4 regions of the Pseudoclavibacter sp. CFCC 14310 genome follow, and region 3 is predicted to be linked to each of the others. Evidence: riboswitches for the same ligand, from Rfam matches in the RefSeq annotation. Region 3 holds a riboswitch; each other region holds the start of a gene.

Region 1 (2,190 bases), on a different contig from region 3:
TCGTTGGCCTGTTTGATCAGCGAGCGCTCTTTCGTGCCGAAGACCTCGTTCGCGTTCGCCTTGTCGAGCTGCTGCTGCAGCGTCGGGATCGGCTTGAGCACCTGCACGCCGTCTTTGAGCTCGGCGAGCCCTTTGTCGATCTTCAGGAACGGCACGATGCCCAGCTCGTTCCAGAGATACTTCGCGCTCGGGGCCTCGTTGATCTCACGGTCGACCGTCTGCTCGAAGAGAATCGCGCCGAGCACACGCTCGCTGGTGAAAGCAGGGCTGGTGATGATGCGAGTGCGCAGCTCGTGAATGAGGTCGAACATCTCGGTCTCATTGCGGTACTGCGATTCGTCCACTCCGTAGAGACGCAGCGCCTTGGGCGTGCTGCCTCCGGACTGATCGAGCGCGGCCAGGAAGCCGGCACCGGTCGAGAACCGCTCGTACTGTGCATCGAACACTGATGACATGGTCACCGCTTTCTTTGTTTGGTCAGCAGGGTGCCGTCGTGCGACACGACGAACATTATCTCACGCTGTGGCGAGCTCGGGCAGCGCTGAGCGCAGCTCGCGAGCGGCGGCCTCGGGGTCGTCGGCCTGGGTGATCGCACGTACGACCACGATGCGGTTCGCCCCGGCGTCGAGCACCTGCTCCAGGGTCTCGGCGTTGACGCCGCCGATGGCGAACCACGGCTTGGCATCGCCACGGCTCTGCGTATGCACCTGTCGTACGGCGTCGAGGGTGACCGGGGCCCGACCCGGTTTCGTGGGAGTGCGCCAGACCGGCCCGATGCAGTAATAGTCAGGATCGCCCAGACGCGCCTGCTCGGCCTGCACTCGGGAATGCGTCGACAGGCCGACGAGCGTGCCCTCCGGCAGCAGCGAACGAGCGTCGGCGACGCTGAGGTCGCGCTGCCCGACGTGCAGGATGTCGGCGCCGGTCAGCGTGGCGACGTCGGCTCGGTCGTTGGCGGCGAAGAGTCGCCCATGTCGGCGCGCCGCAGCCGCGAGCAGCTCGAAGTACTCCAGCTCATCACCAGCGTCGAGATGCTTGTCGCGCAGCTGAATGATGTCGACGCCTCCGCGGTAGGCGGCGTCCACGAACTCGTCGAAGTCTCCGGTGCCCAGTCTGGCGTCGGTGCACAGATACAGCTGCGCCTGCTGCAGCATGCTCAGTCGCCATTCTCGGGTGCGAGGTGTGGCGTGCGGGTCGGTGGAGCGGTCAGCGTGCTGAGACTTGACGATCATGCGTCCAGTGTACGAACCGGGCGGTACAATTGCCCCACATGAGCACGGGAGCCGAGAACTCGGCTGAGAGTGCGCGCGATTCACCAGGCCGAAACAGGCCGGTGATCGTGTGCAGACCGTCGACCTGATCCGGATCATACCGGCGTAGGAAGCGAGCAGAATGAACAAGCATGTCATCGTCATCGGTGCCGGCGTCGTCGGCCTGGCGACCGCGTGGCGACTGCATCAGCGCGGTCACGCGGTGACGATCGTCGATCCGGCGCCCGCTTCGGGCGCGAGTCATGCGGCGGCCGGGATGCTCGCCGCCGTGAGCGAGTACGCCTTCGAAGAAGAGAGTCTGCTCGCGCTCTCCGTGCCGGCCGCGCGTCTCTACCCGCAGATCGTCGCCGAGCTGGACCAGGCGACGGTGGTCGGCACCGGCTACCGGTCGACGCCGACCATCGTCGCCACCGCCGACGCCGCCGATCGCGAGCTGCTGCGAAGCCTGCGCGCCCAGCAGCTCGAACTCGGGCTCGACGTGCAGGATCTCACCTCACGAGAGGCCCGTGCGCTTGAGCCGCTGCTCGGCCCGGGCATCAGCGGGGCGTTCCTGGCCCGCGACGACCACCAGATCACCCCGAGACGCCTCGCCGGGGCCTATATATCGGCCCTCGAAGTGTGCGACGACGTGCATGTGGTGCCGGAACGCGCCGTGGAGCTTCTCTGGCGAGACGAGCGGGTGATCGGCGTTCGCCTCGAACCGAGCGAACGTCGAGAAGGACCAGTCACCCATCGCTTCGACGAACAGCCCGCGTGGCCGTCGAGCGAGGTCGTGGCCGACGTGCCGCCGGCGAGCCCGACCCCGAGCGTGTCGGCGCAACAGGTCATCGAGGCAGACGAAGTCGTGGTGGCCAACGGTTTGGAGAGCCCGAGGCTCGGCGGCCTGCCGCGAGGTCTGGTCTGGCCGATCCGCCCGGTG
Region 2 (2,190 bases), on a different contig from region 3:
CGCGGTCGGGTCTGACACCCGCCGGCTCGTCTGGGGTCGCACCGCCCGGCCGGTCGTCGTGAGCGCGCACGCAGCTCTCGCTAGCATGGAGTCACCCTTTTCAGATGGATGAGAGACCGAACATGCCAGACTCCCCCGCGCCCGCTCAGCAGTCGTCGTCAGACGGAGCGCCTGCGCTCCGCGTCGAGACCTGGATCGACCTCGCCTGCCCATGGAGCTACATCGGGCTGAGCAATCTGCTCGCAGCGGTGCAGCGCTTCAGCGAAGAGCGGCCTGAGAACCGTGTGCTGCTCGGTCTGCGCAGCTATGAACTCAACCCCGATGCAGATGACGCAGACGCCCGCAGCGCGGCGCAGCACCTCGCCGACATCAAGGGCATCACGGTGTCTCAGGCCCAAACCGAGCTCGACCGAGTGACCGTGGCCGCCGCCGACGCCGGGCTCGACTTCCACTTCGACGTGCTGCAGCAGTCGAACACCGGTCTCGCCCACGAGCTGCTGCACGCGGCCCGTCTCGACCACCGGGAACGCGAAGTCGCACTGGCACTGTTTCACGCCCACTTCAGCGAGGGTCGCCACATCGGTCGTCTCGAGACGCTCGAGGAGATCGCCGGTGAGCAGGGCCTCGATGTCGCATCGATCAGTCGCGAGCTGACCACGCATTCGCATACGGGCGAGGTGCAGGCCGACGAACGACGCGCCGCCGAGCTCGGCATCTCATCAGTGCCGTTCTTCCTGTTCAACGATCGCTTCGGCGCCTCCGGTGCGCAGCCGGTCGAGGCCCTGCTCGAGGTGCTGCACGAGGTGCAGACGCGGGTCGGCGCCGACGCTCGCTGAGACTGACCCTCCGGGGTCGCAGGCGTATACTCTGGGCGTGTGACACGGGGTGCCCCGAACGAGGGCTGAGAAGAGACCCGTCGAACCTGCTCTCGTCAGCACGAGCGAAGGGATCGTCCAAATGACCGTCAACCATGCCGCATCACGCCCGAAGAGCATCCGCGTGCCGCGCATCCTCAGCATCGCAGGCACCGACCCCACCGGCGGAGCCGGGGTGCAGGCCGATCTGAAATCGATCTCGGCGATGGGCGGCTACGCCATGGCGGTCGTCACCGCGCTCGTGGCGCAGAACACCCGGGGCGTGCGCTCGGTGCACCTGCCGCCGGTCTCTTTTCTGCGCGAGCAGCTGGAGGCGGTGTCTGACGACGTGGAGATCGACGGCGTGAAGATCGGCATGCTCGCCGACGCCGACACCGTCACGACGGTGAAGGCCTGGCTTGACGAGGTGCGGCCGCCGATCGTGGTGCTCGACCCGGTGATGGTGGCCACCAGCGGCGACCGCCTGCTCGCCGAAGAGGCCGAGGCGGCCGTGCGAGATCTCTGCCGCAGTGCCGATCTGATCACCCCCAACGTTCCAGAGCTCGCGGTGCTCGCCGACGCGTCTGAGGCACAGACGTGGGCGGATGCCGTGGCTCAGGCCCGACTCGTCAGCGCACGCTGCGATACCGTAGTGCTCGTCAAAGGCGGGCATTTGGTCGGCGATCGCGTGCACGACGCGCTTGTCGACGCCCGGTCTGACCCTGAGGGGTCGCCCGTGCCCGACGGGCTCTTCGAAGCCGACGCTCCGCGCGTCGACACCGACTGCACGCACGGAACCGGATGCACGCTCTCTTCGGCCATGGCGACTCGCCTCGCCGCAGGCGACGACTGGCCCACCGCGCTGATCACCGTCAAGGCCTGGCTCACCCGGGCGCTGCGCAGCGCCGACGCTCTGCACGTCGGGCAGGGTCACGGCCCGGTCGATCACTTCGTCGACCTGCGCTGAGGCTCGACGCCGAGCCAGTCGCAGCGATGGTTCAGTAGCGCGGCAGCGAGGGATCGACCGTCTGCACCCAGCCCATCGTGCCGCCCACCACCTGTCGCACGTTGGTGCGTCCGGAGTCACGCAGCATTTCGAGCGCCTGCGTCGAGCGCGCACCCGTCTTACAGACCAGAATGACCTCGCGTCCGGCCGGGACGTCGAAGGCCCGGGCACGGATCTCGTGCTGCAGCCGGGCCAACGGCAGCAGCCGCGCGCCCGGAATGTGCACGAGGTCGAACTCGTCCGGTTCTCGCACATCGATGAGATCGAAGTCGATCTCGCCGGCGGCTCGTCGCTGCAGCAGCGACTGCAGATCGAGAGCCGTCACACTGG
Region 3 (2,190 bases):
GCCATGAGCTCCGGCAAACGCTGGCATGCGGCGCAGAAGGCGGCCAGCATCGGCGGCCGCATCGTGGCTGGTCCTGACAAGAAGATCACCAAGCTGCCCGGGCTCTTGGGCGGCTGGACGGACGCCCGCGACTTTCCGGCGCCGGCGAAGCACTCGGCCCGCGAGTGGTTCAAGACCACGGATGCCAAACGTGAGCTGGCGGCCGAGCAGGCGCGTTCCAGCGCAGTGCAGGCCGATCTGACGCAGCGCCCGGGCAACCAGGACGCCCAGCGCGACGCCGATTGGGAGCGCAGGCCCATGCCCGCAGGCTTCGGGAGCCCCGCGGCGCCGTCTGAGCAGTCCGAAGAACGAAGCAGCACGCAGGGGAGCACAAAGTGAGCACCGCACGCGAAGACATCCTGGATCGCATCAAAGACGCGCTGCGGATCGCGCCGCCGGTGGTCGAGCCCGTGGTGCGCGACTATGACGCCGAGATCGAGCTGCCCGACGCCGAACGCATCGATCTGCTGATCGATCGGCTCGAAGACTACAAAGCCGAGGTGCGGCGCGCCACGCCGAGCACCATCGGGGCAGAGGTCGCCTCGGCCCTCGCCTCCGTGCAGGCGAGCCGCGTCGGCATCCCCCCGGCACTGGATCGCAGCTGGCTGGGTGACTACGCGGGCGAGGTGCAGGTCGACGACGCTTCGATCCCTGCCGCATCGCTCGACAGCCTCGATGCCATCGTCACCGGAGCGGCCGTGGCCTGCTCGATCAGCGGCACGATCTTTCTGGACGGCAGCGGCACCCAGGGTCGCCGCGCGCTGACGCTGGTGCCCGATGTGCACGTGTGCGTGGTGCAGGATGCAGAGATCGTCGTCGACATGCCGGCGGCGATTCGGCGGCTGGTGCCGGAAAGGCCGATCACGATGATCGCCGGGCCCTCTGCGACCTCGGACATCGAGCTGCAGCGCGTCGAAGGCGTGCACGGCCCGCGCACCCTGATCGTGGTGATCGTCTCGGCCGAATGACTCGCCCAGACTGAGCAGTAGCAGACCCCGGTCGGCCGTGTGCCGACCGGGGTCTGCTACGCTTTCGACGAAGACACGGGGTGCTCCGAGAGCTGGAGCTGAGATGAGACCCGCTGAACCTGATCTCGTTCACACGAGCGGAGGGATGTCACACGATGGAATCGACGCGCGTCGAATCCGACACCGCAGTCGTCGTCAGCGACGTGGTCTACACGCCTGAGGGCGCAGCGGCGCCGGTGCTCGAAGAACTGAGCCTGAGCATCCAGACCGGCGAGCACGTCGCCGTGATCGGTCGTTCCGGCTGCGGCAAGACCACCGCCCTGTCGGTGATCACCGGGCTGCTCACACCAGACGCAGGCACGGTCCGAGTGCTCGATCACTCCGATCCGGCCGAACGAGTGCGCAGCTGCGCACTCATGCCTCAGGGCGACTCCCTGCTGCCGTGGCTCTCTCTGGTCGACAATGTCGCGATGCCGCTGCGCAACCGCGGCGTCTCCAAGTCAGCCGCACGCGAGCAGGTGCGTCCACTGGTCGAGCAGTGGGGGCTCGGCTCGGTCGCGCACCGCCGCCCGCATGAGCTGAGCGGCGGCATGCGACAGCGTGCTGCTCTGCTGCGCGCCCTCGCCGCCGACAAACCCGTCCTGCTCGCCGACGAGCCCCTGGGAGCCCTCGATGCGATCACCCGTGCCGACGGTCAGACCTGGCTGCGCGAGCGGCTGCGCGATCGGCAGACCACGCTCGTGCTGGTCACCCACGACGTCGACGAAGCCCTGCTGCTGGCTGATCGGGTGCTGGTGCTGGCCGGACGGCCTGCGCGTGTGACCGCTGAGAGTCGCGGCTGGTTCGGCGATCCTCGCTCGCGCACCGAGCTGCTCGCAGACGTCGATCTGGCCGCTGCGCGCACCGGTCTGCTGACCGCGCTGTCCGCAGAGGGGGCGATGCGGCGATGAACACGCGCAACGCACAGAGCCGCCTGCACCGGGTGCTGCCGCCGGCCACTGCGGTCGTGATCGTGCTGGCCGTGTGGTGGGGAGCCACCACGTGGCTCGGAGTGCCGAAATACCTCGTTCCGGCCCCGCAGGACGTCATCGTGGCGCTCGGCCGCTACTGGGGCACGCTGTGGTCGGCCACTCTCGTGACCGGCAGTGAGACTGTGCTCGGCCTGCTGGTCGGCGTTCTCGCC
Region 4 (2,190 bases), on a different contig from region 3:
GCAGGGGTTCGAGGGCGCTGCGCAGCGGTTTCACCGCGAAGACCGTGACCGAGATGACGCCGGCGGCGAGAACGCCGACCAGCAGGCCGAGCACAGTCTCACTGCCGGTCACGAGAGTGGCCGACCACAGCGTGCCCCAGTAGCGGCCGAGCGCCACGATGACGTCCTGCGGGGCCGGAACGAGGTATTTCGGCACTCCGAGCCACGTGGTGGCTCCCCACCACACGGCCAGCACGATCACGACCGCAGTGGCCGGCGGCAGCACCCGGTGCAGGCGGCTCTGTGCGTTGCGCGTGTTCATCGCCGCATCGCCCCCTCTGCGGACAGCGCGGTCAGCAGACCGGTGCGCGCAGCGGCCAGATCGACGTCTGCGAGCAGCTCGGTGCGCGAGCGAGGATCGCCGAACCAGCCGCGACTCTCAGCGGTCACACGCGCAGGCCGTCCGGCCAGCACCAGCACCCGATCAGCCAGCAGCAGGGCTTCGTCGACGTCGTGGGTGACCAGCACGAGCGTGGTCTGCCGATCGCGCAGCCGCTCGCGCAGCCAGGTCTGACCGTCGGCACGGGTGATCGCATCGAGGGCTCCCAGGGGCTCGTCGGCGAGCAGGACGGGTTTGTCGGCGGCGAGGGCGCGCAGCAGAGCAGCACGCTGTCGCATGCCGCCGCTCAGCTCATGCGGGCGGCGGTGCGCGACCGAGCCGAGCCCCCACTGCTCGACCAGTGGACGCACCTGCTCGCGTGCGGCTGACTTGGAGACGCCGCGGTTGCGCAGCGGCATCGCGACATTGTCGACCAGAGAGAGCCACGGCAGCAGGGAGTCGCCCTGAGGCATGAGTGCGCAGCTGCGCACTCGTTCGGCCGGATCGGAGTGATCGAGCACTCGGACCGTGCCTGCGTCTGGTGTGAGCAGCCCGGTGATCACCGACAGGGCGGTGGTCTTGCCGCAGCCGGAACGACCGATCACGGCGACGTGCTCGCCGGTCTGGATGCTCAGGCTCAGTTCTTCGAGCACCGGCGCCGCTGCGCCCTCAGGCGTGTAGACCACGTCGCTGACGACGACTGCGGTGTCGGATTCGACGCGCGTCGATTCCATCGTGTGACATCCCTCCGCTCGTGTGAACGAGATCAGGTTCAGCGGGTCTCATCTCAGCTCCAGCTCTCGGAGCACCCCGTGTCTTCGTCGAAAGCGTAGCAGACCCCGGTCGGCACACGGCCGACCGGGGTCTGCTACTGCTCAGTCTGGGCGAGTCATTCGGCCGAGACGATCACCACGATCAGGGTGCGCGGGCCGTGCACGCCTTCGACGCGCTGCAGCTCGATGTCCGAGGTCGCAGAGGGCCCGGCGATCATCGTGATCGGCCTTTCCGGCACCAGCCGCCGAATCGCCGCCGGCATGTCGACGACGATCTCTGCATCCTGCACCACGCACACGTGCACATCGGGCACCAGCGTCAGCGCGCGGCGACCCTGGGTGCCGCTGCCGTCCAGAAAGATCGTGCCGCTGATCGAGCAGGCCACGGCCGCTCCGGTGACGATGGCATCGAGGCTGTCGAGCGATGCGGCAGGGATCGAAGCGTCGTCGACCTGCACCTCGCCCGCGTAGTCACCCAGCCAGCTGCGATCCAGTGCCGGGGGGATGCCGACGCGGCTCGCCTGCACGGAGGCGAGGGCCGAGGCGACCTCTGCCCCGATGGTGCTCGGCGTGGCGCGCCGCACCTCGGCTTTGTAGTCTTCGAGCCGATCGATCAGCAGATCGATGCGTTCGGCGTCGGGCAGCTCGATCTCGGCGTCATAGTCGCGCACCACGGGCTCGACCACCGGCGGCGCGATCCGCAGCGCGTCTTTGATGCGATCCAGGATGTCTTCGCGTGCGGTGCTCACTTTGTGCTCCCCTGCGTGCTGCTTCGTTCTTCGGACTGCTCAGACGGCGCCGCGGGGCTCCCGAAGCCTGCGGGCATGGGCCTGCGCTCCCAATCGGCGTCGCGCTGGGCGTCCTGGTTGCCCGGGCGCTGCGTCAGATCGGCCTGCACTGCGCTGGAACGCGCCTGCTCGGCCGCCAGCTCACGTTTGGCATCCGTGGTCTTGAACCACTCGCGGGCCGAGTGCTTCGCCGGCGCCGGAAAGTCGCGGGCGTCCGTCCAGCCGCCCAAGAGCCCGGGCAGCTTGGTGATCTTCTTGTCAGGACCAGCCA

What was found. A riboswitch is a leader RNA that binds a small molecule or an ion and turns the genes downstream of it on or off. The one in region 3 is predicted to bind thiamine pyrophosphate.
Region 1: it holds a riboswitch for thiamine pyrophosphate, as region 3 does, so the genes downstream of both, F8O06_RS04335 (FAD-dependent oxidoreductase) here and F8O06_RS08015 (ABC transporter ATP-binding protein) in region 3, are expected to answer to the same signal.
Region 2: it holds a riboswitch for thiamine pyrophosphate, as region 3 does, so the genes downstream of both, thiD (bifunctional hydroxymethylpyrimidine kinase/phosphomethylpyrimidine kinase) here and F8O06_RS08015 (ABC transporter ATP-binding protein) in region 3, are expected to answer to the same signal.
Region 4: it holds a riboswitch for thiamine pyrophosphate, as region 3 does, so the genes downstream of both, F8O06_RS04425 (ABC transporter ATP-binding protein) here and F8O06_RS08015 (ABC transporter ATP-binding protein) in region 3, are expected to answer to the same signal.

The regions. Positions count from the first base shown of each region.
Region 1 covers NZ_WBKC01000002.1:130,631-132,820, forward strand. The annotation lists gene F8O06_RS04325 (fructose bisphosphate aldolase) at 1-455, opposite strand, end outside; gene thiE (thiamine phosphate synthase) at 516-1,154, opposite strand; TPP riboswitch at 1,267-1,400, shown strand; gene F8O06_RS04335 (FAD-dependent oxidoreductase) at 1,393-2,190, shown strand, end outside.
Region 2 covers NZ_WBKC01000002.1:135,170-137,359, reverse strand. The annotation lists gene F8O06_RS04365 (MFS transporter) at 1-15, shown strand, start outside; gene F8O06_RS04360 (DsbA family protein) at 123-836, shown strand; TPP riboswitch at 872-967, shown strand; gene thiD (bifunctional hydroxymethylpyrimidine kinase/phosphomethylpyrimidine kinase) at 958-1,821, shown strand; gene moeB (molybdopterin-synthase adenylyltransferase MoeB) at 1,853-2,190, opposite strand, start outside.
Region 3 covers NZ_WBKC01000003.1:129,975-132,164, reverse strand. The annotation lists gene F8O06_RS08025 (LutB/LldF family L-lactate oxidation iron-sulfur protein) at 1-378, shown strand, start outside; gene F8O06_RS08020 (LutC/YkgG family protein) at 375-1,007, shown strand; TPP riboswitch at 1,074-1,170, shown strand; gene F8O06_RS08015 (ABC transporter ATP-binding protein) at 1,163-1,957, shown strand; gene F8O06_RS08010 (ABC transporter permease) at 1,954-2,190, shown strand, end outside.
Region 4 covers NZ_WBKC01000002.1:149,130-151,319, reverse strand. The annotation lists gene F8O06_RS04430 (ABC transporter permease) at 1-301, opposite strand, end outside; gene F8O06_RS04425 (ABC transporter ATP-binding protein) at 298-1,092, opposite strand; TPP riboswitch at 1,085-1,181, opposite strand; gene F8O06_RS04420 (LutC/YkgG family protein) at 1,248-1,880, opposite strand; gene F8O06_RS04415 (LutB/LldF family L-lactate oxidation iron-sulfur protein) at 1,877-2,190, opposite strand, start outside.